2 regions of the Apilactobacillus pseudapinorum genome follow, and region 2 is predicted to be linked to the other one. Evidence: a T-box and tRNA genes for the amino acid it is inferred to sense, from the RefSeq annotation. Region 2 holds a T-box; the other holds one or more tRNA genes.
What was found. The T-box of region 2 lies ahead of ABWU86_RS00455 (valine--tRNA ligase). A T-box ahead of a tRNA ligase gene usually reads a tRNA of that ligase, here a tRNA-Val.

Region 1 (6,234 bases), on a different contig from region 2:
TCAGGATTAAAGCCATTCTTAGCAATCAATTCAATTGCAGCCGGCGTCATCTTGATGTTGATACCTAAATCATGAACTCTCTTCAACAAGTCGTTTGTCATTAACTTAACGATTTCTTGAACTTGTTTTTGGTTTAGTTCATGGAAAATAATTGTTTCATCAATTCGGTTTAAGAATTCTGGTCTGAAGAAACGTTTCATTTGTTCTTCAACAGTCTTCTTCATTAGCTTGTAGCTTTCATCGTCTTTATCTAATTCAGCACCGAAACCAACTGTCTTCTTATCACGAAGTGCGGCAGCACCTAAGTTAGAAGTCATAATTAGCACAGTGTTTCTGAAGTCAACGTGGCGACCCTTGGAATCAGTTAGGTATCCATCATCTAGCACTTGTAATAGCAAGTTGAAGACATCTGGATGGGCCTTTTCTACTTCATCAAATAAAACAACTGAGTATGGGTGTTGTCTTACCTTTTCAGTTAATTGGCCACCTTCTTCGTATCCAACGTATCCAGGAGCTGAACCAACCATTCGAGAAGCTGATTCCTTTTGCATGTATTCTGACATATCAATTCTGATAATATCGTCTTTTGAACCAAACATTTCTTCAGCTAAATCCTTAGCCAATTCAGTCTTACCAACACCCGTTGGTCCTAAGAAGATAAATGAACCAATTGGACGGTTAGGATCTTTAATTCCACTTCTTGCACGTCTGATTGCTCTAGATACTGCAGAGACAGCTTCGTTTTGACCAATAATCTTCTTATGCAAAATGCTTTCTAGGTTGACTAAACGCTTACTATCAGTCTTAGTCATCTTAGTAACAGGTACACCAGTCCATTCAGATACAACTTTAGCAACATCTTCACCAGTTTCTGAAATATTGTACTTGTGTTCTTTTTGGTCTTTTTCACGTTGGCTTGCAATCTTATCACGTTTTTCAGCTAATTCTTTTTGAGCTGCTTGTTCTTTTTCTCTTAAACTAACAGCATCTTCAAAACGTTGTTCTTCAATAGCACTTTCTAGTGCCTTACTGTAATCAGCGATTTGGTTTTGTAATTCATCCAATGGATCTTCATCGTCTAAATTATCAATCCTAATCATCGCTGCTGCTTCATCCATCAAATCAATCGCCTTATCAGGTAAGAAACGGTTACTAATGTAGCGAGATGATAAATCAACCGCTTGTTCAATGGCTTCATCAGTAATCTTAACTTGATGATGAGTTTCATACTTAGGACGAATTCCCTTTAGAATTTGAATTGCTTCATCTCTAGTTGGTTCTTCCACAGAAACAGTGGCGAAACGACGAGCTAAAGCGCCATCTTTTTCAATGTACTTTTGATATTCGTTCAATGTAGTGGCACCGATAGTTTGTAAGTCGCCTCGAGCTAATGCTGGTTTTAAAATGTTAGAAGCATCAATGGCTCCTTCAGCACCACCAGCGCCCATTAAGGTGTGTAATTCATCGATGAACAAAATGACGTTACCCACTGATTTAATTTCGCTGATAATCTTCATTAAACGTTTTTCGAATTCACCACGATACTTAGTTCCAGCAACTAAAGTTCCCATTTCAAGCATCATGACACGTTTGCTTTCCATATCTTCTGGTACTTGGCGGTTAGCAATCTTTAGCGCTAATCCTTCCACAACAGCAGTCTTACCAACCCCTGCTTCACCAACTAACACAGGGTTATTCTTAGTACGACGACTTAGAATTTGGACGACACGTTTGATAACGTCATCTCGACCAATTGTAGGATCGATTAACCCATCTTTAGCAGCCTTAGTTAAGTCGGTTGCTAATGAATCCAATGTTGGTGTAGTTCCGTTAGCCACTGATGGTTTGCCACCTGGCAATGGAATATTTTTCGCATTTGGGTTTGAATTTGGGTTTGATGAAAAGCCCATCTTACGTAATAGCACTTTTTTAATAAAGTTCATGTCTCTTACGTTCATGCTTTCCAAAATTCTAGTAGCGACAGTTTCTGGTGTATCTAAAATGGCGATTAATAAGTGTTCAGTCCCAATTCTAGCAGCACCATATTTCTTTGAAACTTGACCTGCAATAGTTAGCATTTGTTCTGTCTTTGGTGAATATGGCAAGTATGAATCTTGATCGTATTGATCTAGGTTACCATAACCAACTAAAATTTCGATTTCACCCTTGATATCTTCTTCATTAATATCGCATTGTTTTAATGCCGACTTTGCGATTCCGTTAGTTTCCATCGCTAAAGCTAGTAATAAATGTTCAGTTCCGATAGCCTGATGACCAAAAATTTTGGCTTGTTCTTGCGCTATAATTAAAACGTTTTTTGCACTAGGAGTAAAAATGTTATCCATGTTATGCCTCACTTTCTAGCTCTTGTATCTTAAATGATCTAAAATGGCGATCATTATGTTTGCTCTAATCTGATTTTCAAGTAATGTGTTACCGATTGCTAGAGTTTGTTTAGTTATAGATGCTAACACTAAATCAGCTTCATTGTCAGTAATTAGCTCATTTACTACTAAAGTATTTATTACTGCTTTAGCTTCCCTTTGAGTTAGGTCAGTGCCAATTGCATCTATTAACGTGTCTAGAATTTCAATATTATCTAATAATTTCACTTTTTCAATGCGGATGTAACCCCCGCCACCTCGTTTACTTTCTACGACGTATCCATTTTGGATAGTAAAACGAGTCTTAATCACATAATTAATCTGTGATGGTACAACATCAAAGTGACTGGCAATATCAGATCTACTAATCTCAACACGTTCATCTTCAGCAATCATTTCCTTTAGATATCTTTCGATAATATCGGAAATGTTTTTTCCTTGCATGTTACCACCCCAATTCTTTGACTAATCTTGACTATAATTATACGGAATTATAGTTGAAATGCAAAGATTTTTACCGAAAATAAAAAGAGAAAATGAATTAACATTTTCTCTTTTTTATCTATATTATCGGGAAGACAGGATTCGAACCTGCGACCCCCTGGTCCCAAACCAGGTGCTCTACCAAGCTGAGCTACTTCCCGAAATAAAAAAAATGCACCCAGTAGGAGTCGAACCTACAACCTTCTGATTCGTAGTCAGACACTCTATCCAGTTGCGCTATGGGTGCATAATAAATATTAAATTAAAAATAATGCCGAGGACCGGGATCGAACCGGTACGGTCATCACTGACCGCAGGATTTTAAGTCCTGTGCGTCTGCCAATTCCGCCACCCCGGCAGAAGTATGCAAAGCGGAAGACGGGATTCGAACCCGCGACCCCCAGCATGGCAAGCTGATGTTCTACCACTGAACTACTTCCGCATAAATGCCGACTAGATGATTCGAACACCCGACCTCTTCATTACTAGTGAAGCGCTCTAGCCAACTGAGCTAAGTCGGCAGCATTTTTGCAAATAATGCAATGCGGGCGAAGGGATTCGAACCCCCACTTCCATAAGGAAACTAGAACCTAAATCTAGCGCGTCTGCCAGTTCCGCCACGCCCGCATGGTAAATATTAAATTGTATATGGCATTGAGCCAATGAGCCGTGGCAGGTTCGAACTGCCGACCCTCTGATTAAAAGTCAGATGCTCTACCGGCTGAGCTAACGGCTCAATGGAGGATACAGGGCTCGAACCTGTGACCTCCTGCTTGTAAGGCAGATGCTCTCCCAACTGAGCTAATCCTCCATGAGGTCAATCAAGTTATCTCTTAAGAAGACAACTATTAAATATTATCATTTAAAGCAATTCATGTCAAGAAAAATTTTAAATATTTTACTTTGCATTGCTATTGGTAAGCCGTTTAATAACTCAACAAAAAATATTATATCGAAAAATGCATTCCTCGTCTACCTTTTTTTGCAAAAAATGACTATTAATTCATTTTTGATCTTTTTTACTAGCATCTCCTCATATAATATCAGCTTATTTTTATATATAAAGAACCGCCTAAGAGAATATCTTAGGCGGTTCTTTATTGTTTTAAATAGTATTAATCTTCTTTGGCAATAGTAGTACGACCACCCATGTATGGTTGTAGTACCTTTGGAATACTGATTGAACCGTCTTCATTTTGGAAGTTTTCCAAAATAGCAGCAACAGTTCTACCAACGGCTAATCCTGAACCATTTAATGTGTGAACGAATTGAAGTTTACCATTTTCATCTCTGTATTGGATGTGAGCACGACGAGCTTGGAAATCAGTAGTGTTTGAACAACTTGAAATTTCACGGTAACGACCTTGAGCAGGCATCCAAACTTCAATATCATGTGTCATAGCAGCAGTGAAACTCATATCACTAGTAGTTAAAGTAATTACGTGGTATGGAATTTCTAGCATATCTAGTAATTCTTCGGCATGAGCAGTAATGCTTTCTAGTGCATCCCATGAATCTTCTGGTTTAGTGAATTGTACCATTTCTACCTTATTAAATTGATGCAAACGAATTAAACCTCTGGTATCACGTCCAGCACTTCCTGCTTCAGATCTAAATGCTGGTGAAAGTGCAGTAAACTTAACAGGTAACTTCTCAGCATCCATTACTTCATCTCTGTAGTAATTTACTAATGGAACTTCGGCTGTTGGAATCATAGTTAAATCACTATCTGCGATTTCGAAACCAGCCTTAGTTTCTTTAAACTTAGGAAATTGTCCAGTTCCAAACATTGAGTCTGAGTTAACCATGTATGGAGGAAGGACTTCCTTGTAACCAGCTTTAGCGTTTTGATCCAAGTAGAAGTTGTAGATGGCACGTTCTAATTGTGCTCCTGCTCCCATGTAGTAAACAAAACGGCTACCAGCAACTTTAGCACTAGCTTCGAAGTCTAAAATTCCTAAGTCTTCACCGATTTCCCAGTGGTTCTTAGGTTGGAAGTCAAACTTACGTGGTTCACCATGTTTTCTTAATTCCACAGCACCTTCTTCAGTTAAACTGATTGGGACTTCATCTGCTGGAATATTTGGTAAGTGGGCAGCTAAATCTTGTTGATCTTGTTGAACCTTTTCTAGTTCAGCATCTAAATCTTTAACTTCCTTACCAACTTGTTGCATTTCTTCAATAGCTGAAGTAGCATCTTCTTTGTTACGCTTTGCTTCGGCAATTTTCTTTGAAACATCATTTTTCTTCGCTTTTAGGCTTTCACTCTTCACAATAAGTTCACGACGCTTTTCATCGTAACCTAATAGTTCATCGATAGTTTCAGCTTTAACATTTCTAGTAGCTAACTTTTCTTTTACCCAATCTGCGTTTTGACGAATCATTTTCATATCTAACATAATACATACCTCCTGAAAATAAAAAAGAAGACCTCCATCCATTGGGACGAAGGTCTTCTTTTCGCGGTACCACCCAAGTTCTTAGCATAAGCTAAACACTCGTATGGTGATAACGGTCACTAACCGTGTAGCATTACCTACCCGCTTTTTCGTATGCTGGAATTTCGACTTGTAATTCGCACCAACCATTACATCTCTTAAGTGTCTACTTAAAACATACATTGCGTTTATTTGTTGACTTAATAGTATTACAAAAGTTTTAAATTAGCAACTACTTTAATTGTAATTCTGCAATTTTTTCATCAATTTGTTTTAATACTTTCGCTAAATCATCTTCGCTTTCAATGAAGTCTAACTTATCGCCGTCGATTTCCATCTTTGGTGATAAGTCATAGTTAGCATACCAATCATCATATCTTTGGTTTAAATCTTTGTAGTAATCATAAAGTTCTGGATCCTTATCCACTTGTTCGTAACTACGACCACGTTTTTGAATACGTTTTAACATTGTTTCAAAAGAAATGTTGATGTGGATTAATAAATCCGGATTTTTTTGATTAGGTGAACCTGGAATTTCTTCCATCATATTATCTAACAATGAGTCGTAGATATCGGCTTCAGTGGAAGTGGCACGTTGCATGTCCGCATTCAGACGAAATAATAATGAATCTTCATAGATTGAACGATCCATAACGCTTAACTTTTCATGTTGTGCCTTTTCAATGTTGTTTAAACGAGTATTTAAAAAGTAGATTTGTAGTAAAAATGCATACTTCTTAGGGTCTTTATAAAATAAAGGTAGAATTTCGTTGTCATCAACAGATTCATAGTAACCAGTTGATCCTAAGTGTTCTGACAATAATTTAGTTAAAGAGGTCTTTCCCGCTCCAATTGTTCCAGCAAGTACAATCATATTAGTCTCCTTAAGTTGAGTTTCATCTATATATTATTTTAATACATCAGACTAT
Region 2 (6,234 bases):
AATTCTCTAAGTACTTTGGATATTCCCGAAACTAAGAAAACAAGTAGATACATTGAAGATACTATTGACTCATTATATGAACTTATGGAAAAAGAAATCGTTTCAAAACGTAAGGTTAAAAAGAATCTTAGTTTGATTTATGATTACATTTTTCATGCAAAGAACCAAAATAGAATCTTGCTAGAAGAATTAGATGGATTAAGCAAAAACTACAATTTAGAACATAATGAACTAGAAGATGCTAATGAACTATCTGATAAAATTGAACAAATTGAAAGTATCTACAATGAAGATGCTGAAACTATTACTAACAAGAAGGCTGTTTATTCTGTTATTCAAAGACATCAACAAGATGCCAAGCAAGAACTAAGTGCGATTGAAAAACGTCAAAAAGATATTAATGACTCTGTTGCAGATTTGAGTGAAGAAGAAAGAGTAGCTAGAGATAGCTTACAAAAATTTGATTTACAGTTATTAACAATCAGAAGACGAATTGATAACTTAAATCTTCCAGGTCTAACAGAAGATTTCTTGGAACGTTATGATTATGTATATAACGATGTTCAAAAACTTTCATCATCCATTAATCAAGTTAAGATTAGTATGGATGAAATCAACCAAAAACTAGCTAACATTTCTGATTCAATGAATGATTTAATTCATGATACAGATAATATCGTTGATAGTGCCATGTTAGCTGAAAGATTAATGCAATACGCTAATAGATATCGTAATGATAATGCTGAAATTGACGAAGCATGCGCTAAGGCTAAAGAATACTTTGATATTCGTTTCCAATACGAAAAGAGTTTAGCAACAATTGCAGCTGCAATTGAAAAAGTTAACCCAGGTGCATATAAGCAAATTGAAACAGAATATTACGATGAAAAAAACAACACTAAATAAGAAGAAGTAACGCGTTTAGATCTAAACGTTACTTCTTTTTTTCTGTTATAATGTCTAATATAGCTAAGTCGGACAAATAAAAAAATGAAGAAGGGTAATAATGATATACTTTGACAATAGTGCAACTACTAAACCAGATGATTCTGTAGTAGCGACTTATGATAAAGTAAGTAAGGATTTTTGGGGAAATCCATCTAGTTTACATCAATTTGGTGAACAATCATTTAACTTATTGGAACAATCTAGATCACAAATTGCGAAGTTGCTAGGAGTGCTACCTAGTGAAATTTTATTCACAAGTGGTGGTACGGAAGGTGATAATTGGGCCATTAAGGGAACTGCAATGGAAAAAAGAGCTTATGGTAATCACATTATCACAAGCGCTGTTGAACATCCTGCGGTTAAAAACTCAATTGAACAGCTAACACAATTAGGATTTGAAGCCACATATCTACCAGTTGATGACGAAGGTCGAATATCCGTAGAAGATTTACGAAAAGCAATTAGACCTTCTACAATTTTAGTTAGCATTATGGCTGTTAATAATGAAATTGGGACTATTCAACCCATTAAAGAAGTCGCTGAACTTTTAAAAGACTACCCTAATATCAGTTATCATATTGATGCCGTACAAGGGATTGGTAAAGGAATCCACGACTTAATTTTTAATGATCGTGTTGACTTTGCGACATTCTCTGGACATAAGTTCCACGCTCCAAGAGGGGTTGGCTTTATGTACAAAAGAAGCGGTAAAAAGATTGCGCCACTTATCACGGGTGGTGGCCAAGAAAGAAACTTAAGAAGTAGTACTGAAAACCTACCAGCGATTGCTGCAATGGCAAGAGCGGTTCGTTTATTACTTGATGATCAAGACAAAAAGGTTGCAAAACAACTTGAAATCAAGCAAAATATTCTAAGTCATATTTCTCAATTTGATAAAGTCAAAATTTTCTCAAAGGATAATACAGGATTTGCGCCACACATTCTTTGTTTCGCAATTTTAGGTGTACGTGGCGAAACTGTAGTTCATGCTTTTGAGAGCTTTGGAATTTACATTTCAACTACAAGTGCTTGTTCTTCTAAAAGACATGTTGCTTCAGGTACCTTATCAGCTATGAAAGTTGATGAGGATGAATCAACAAGCGCTGTTAGAATATCTTTGGATGAACATAATTCGTTAGAAGAAGCTAATAAATTTAACGAAGTATTTGATGAATTATATGAAAGATTTAAAAAGATTAACTCTTAGAAAGGAAATCCGTTAATGCAATACACTGAAATAATGGTTAGATACGGTGAATTATCCACAAAGGGTAAAAACCGTAAAGACTTTATTAAGCAATTAGGTAAAAACGTTGATAGAGTATTACATGATTTTGAAAACTTGAAGGTTTCAGCTAAACGAGATCGTTTACATGTTACTTTAAACGGGGATGACTCTGATAAAGTAATTGAAAGATTAAAAGACGTGTTTGGAATTGAAAACTTCTCACCATCAATTAAAGTTGATAAAGACATTGAAGCTGTTAAAGAAATGGCTGTAAAGATGATTAGTAATCAATTTAAGGATGGGATGACATTCAAGATTGATACTCGTCGTCAAGACAAGCATTTTCCTATGGATACTCATGACATCAATGATGCCTTGGGTGGATATATTTTAGAAAATGTTAAGGGAATTAAAGTTCAAATGAAAGATCCTGACATTAAGCTTCGAGTTGAAGTTAGAATGAATGGAATCTTCTTATCAAGCGAAACAATTCCTGGAGCAGGAGGACTTCCAGTTGGTACTGGTGGACGTGCGACAATGATGCTTTCTGGAGGAATTGACTCTCCAGTTGCAGCTTACATGGGGATGAAACGTGGAGTTAAATTAGACATGATTCATTTCTACAGTCCTCCATATACTAGTGAACAAGCACTAGCAAAAGCAAAAGAATTAGCTGGTAAGTTAACTCGTTTTGGTGGAAACATTCAGTTCATTCAAGTTCCTTTTACTGAAATTCAAGAAGAAATTAAAGAAAAGGTTCCTGAAGGTTACTTGATGACCATTCAAAGAAGAATGATGCTAAGATTAGCTGCTAAGCTAACTTTAGATAGACATTGTAAAGGTGTCTTCACTGGTGAATCACTTGGTCAAGTGGCTTCACAAACATTGGAAAGCATGATGGCTATTAATGACGTTACAACTGTACCAGTATTAAAACCATTAATTTCAATGGATAAGACTGAAATCATCAAGATTGCTGAAAAAATTGATACTTATGATTTATCAATTATGCCTTTTGAAGATTGTTGTACTGTCTTTACACCACCTGCACCAAAAACTAAACCTGATTTGGAAAAGACCAGAGCTTGTGAAAAGTTAATTGATGTTGAAGCATTAATGCAAAGATCATTAGAAAAAGTACAAATCATTGATATCAAACCAGGGGAAGAATTCTTGAATGCTCAAGAAGATGTATTCGCTGAACTACTATAATTAATCAAAAAGCTATCTAATCCTTAGATAGCTTTTTTGCTTGCAATTTAATCGTGTAAGTTGTATTTTATTTAACTAGTAAGTCATAACTAAGGAGAATTTAAAATGGAATTAAAATTTTTAGAAAAACCAGTCCAAACAATTAAAGAACCAATGGAAAAAGGGGAAGCTTTACCAGAATTTACTGTATTAGATGCAAAGGGTAACTCATTTACTAATGTTGATTTTAAGGGTAAACCAGCATTGATTTTAACTGTTCCTGATGTGAACTCACGTGCATGTAGTCTAGAAGCAAAGAAATTTAACAGAAAATCAGATAAGTACGAAAACGTTGATTTTTATACTATTTCAAAAAACACTGTTGAAGAACAAAGCGAATGGTGTGCTGCTAAAGGTGTAGAAAGCATGCATTTACTTTCAGATGCTGACAACGACTTTGGAATGGCTTCAGGAACATATGTTAAGGACATCGACGCACTTGCAAGAATGATTTTTGCTATTGATGAAAACGGCGAAATCGTTTACCGTCAAGTTGTTGAAGAAATTGGTTCACAACCTGATTTTAACGAAGCACTTGATGTAGTTGAAAATTTAAATAAATAGAGTTGACGGTTGGCTAAAAATTGTCTAATATAATCTGTATAGAGTTTAAATGCGAAGATCAAGAGAGTAATCTAAGTTCTGCGATATAGAGAAAAGATGATTAGGTGAAACATCTTTCCAGTAATTTAGGTGAAGGTAACTTGTGAGCATTCATATTGATTTTGATAATTTAGATATGAACGGGCCATCGTTAACTGGTTAAGAGAAAGTATGTAAATACTTTAAATTAGGTGGTACCGCGAGCACTTCGTCCTATTAGGATGAGGTGCTTTTTTTATTTACTGGAGGGAAAGCAAATGGCAAAAGAAACAGAAATGTCAACTAAATATGACCATAATGACGTTGAAACTGGACGTTATGAAAAATGGTTAGAACAAGACGTCTTTAAACCAAGTGGTGACAAAAAGGCTAAACCATATTCAATCGTTTTACCACCACCAAATGTTACTGGTAAGCTACATTTAGGTCATGCGTGGGATACAACATTACAAGATATGTTAATTAGACAAAAGAGAATGTTAGGATATGACACTCTTTGGGTTCCTGGTATGGATCATGCTGGTATCGCTACACAAGCTAAAGTGGAAGCTAAGTTGAGAGAACAAGGTATTTCACGTTACGACTTAGGCCGTGAAAAGTTTGTTGATAAAGTATGGGAATGGAAAGATGAATACGCTGCAACTATCAAGAAGCAATGGGCTAAAATGGGATTATCACTAGATTATTCTCGTGAAAGATTCACTTTAGACGATGGTTTATCTGATGCTGTTCGCAAAGTCTTCGTTGATTTATACAACCAAGGATTAATTTACCGTGGTGAATATATCATTAACTGGGATCCACAAGCTCAAACAGCTTTATCAGATATCGAAGTTATTCATAAGGATGACCAAGGTGCCTTTTACCATGTTAAATACCCATTTGTTGATGGAACTACCTTTGATGGTAAAGACTACATTGAAATTGCTACTACCCGTCCAGAAACTATGTTTGGTGACGTTGCAGTTGCTGTTAATCCAAGTGATGAAAGATATAAAGATATTGTTGGTAAGAAGATTATGGTTCCTCTAGTTAATAGAGAAATTCCAATTATTGCTGACCAATATGTTGATCCTGAATTTGGAACAGGGATGGTTAAGATTACACCAGCCCATGACCCTAATGACTTTAAGGTCGGAAATCGTCATGATTTGAAACGTATTAACACCATGAATGGTGACGCAACAATGAATGAAAATGCCGGTAAATACGTCGGTATGGACCGCTTTGATGCTAGAAAAGCAATGGTAGCTGACTTAGAAGAACAAGGATTTATGCTAAAGATTGATCCAATCGTTCACTCTGTTGGTCATTCAGAAAGAACCGGAGTTCAAGTTGAATCAAGACTATCAACTCAATGGTTCGTTAAAATGCAACCACTTGCTGATAAAGCAGTTAAAAATCAATCAACAGATGACAAGGTTAGCTTTGTTCCTGAAAGATTTGAAAATACATTTACTCAATGGATGGACAACATTCATGATTGGGTAATTTCTAGACAATTATGGTGGGGTCACCGTATTCCAGCTTGGTACCACAAAGAAACTGGTGAAATGTACGTTGGAATGGAAGCGCCTAAAGATGTTGAAAATTGGGAACAAGATCCTGATGTTTTAGATACATGGTTCTCATCAGCATTATGGCCATTCTCAACTTTAGGTTGGCCTGATGAAAATTCAGAAGACTTCAAACGTTACTTCCCAACTAATACTTTAGTTACTGGATATGACATTATCTTCTTCTGGGTATCAAGAATGATTTTCCAAAGTCTTACATTTACTGACCGTAGACCATTTAAGGATGTTTTACTTCACGGACTAATGCGTGATGCACAAGGTCGTAAGATGAGTAAGTCTCTAGGTAATGGGATTGACCCAATGGATGTTATCGATAAGTATGGTGTTGATGCTTTACGTTGGTTCTTAGCTACTGGTAATACTGCAGGACAAGACGTAAGATTTAGCTATGAAAAGATTGAATCTGCATGGAACTTCATTAACAAGTTATGGAACGCCAGTCGTTACGTAATTATGAATTTAGGAGATATGGAAAAACCAGAACTTCCTGATTCATCAGAATGGAACTTAGCAGATAAATGGATTTTAAGTAAGCTAAACAGTGTTGTGAACCAAGTTACTGATCAATTTGAAAAGTATAACTTTGGTGAAGCAGGTCGTGCACTATATGACTTCATTTGGAATGAC

Region 1: it encodes a tRNA-Val, which carries the amino acid that the T-box ahead of ABWU86_RS00455 (valine--tRNA ligase) is inferred to sense. The anticodon was not compared.

The regions. Positions count from the first base shown of each region.
Region 1 covers NZ_BAABVU010000012.1:83,571-89,804, forward strand. Annotated here, with positions in the region: gene ABWU86_RS01815 (ATP-dependent Clp protease ATP-binding subunit) at 1-2,345, opposite strand, end outside; gene ABWU86_RS01820 (CtsR family transcriptional regulator) at 2,361-2,828, opposite strand; tRNA gene ABWU86_RS01825 (tRNA-Pro) at 2,955-3,028, opposite strand; tRNA gene ABWU86_RS01830 (tRNA-Arg) at 3,041-3,114, opposite strand; tRNA gene ABWU86_RS01835 (tRNA-Leu) at 3,140-3,225, opposite strand; tRNA gene ABWU86_RS01840 (tRNA-Gly) at 3,238-3,309, opposite strand; tRNA gene ABWU86_RS01845 (tRNA-Thr) at 3,315-3,388, opposite strand; tRNA gene ABWU86_RS01850 (tRNA-Leu) at 3,411-3,494, opposite strand; tRNA gene ABWU86_RS01855 (tRNA-Lys) at 3,531-3,603, opposite strand; tRNA gene ABWU86_RS01860 (tRNA-Val) at 3,606-3,678, opposite strand; gene serS (serine--tRNA ligase) at 3,983-5,266, opposite strand; gene ABWU86_RS01870 (deoxynucleoside kinase) at 5,538-6,179, opposite strand.
Region 2 covers NZ_BAABVU010000005.1:76,726-82,959, forward strand. Annotated here, with positions in the region: gene ABWU86_RS00435 (septation ring formation regulator EzrA) at 1-906, shown strand, start outside; gene ABWU86_RS00440 (cysteine desulfurase family protein) at 1,007-2,155, shown strand; gene thiI (tRNA uracil 4-sulfurtransferase ThiI) at 2,171-3,388, shown strand; gene ABWU86_RS00450 (peroxiredoxin) at 3,494-3,991, shown strand; T-box leader at 4,037-4,249, shown strand; gene ABWU86_RS00455 (valine--tRNA ligase) at 4,288-6,234, shown strand, end outside.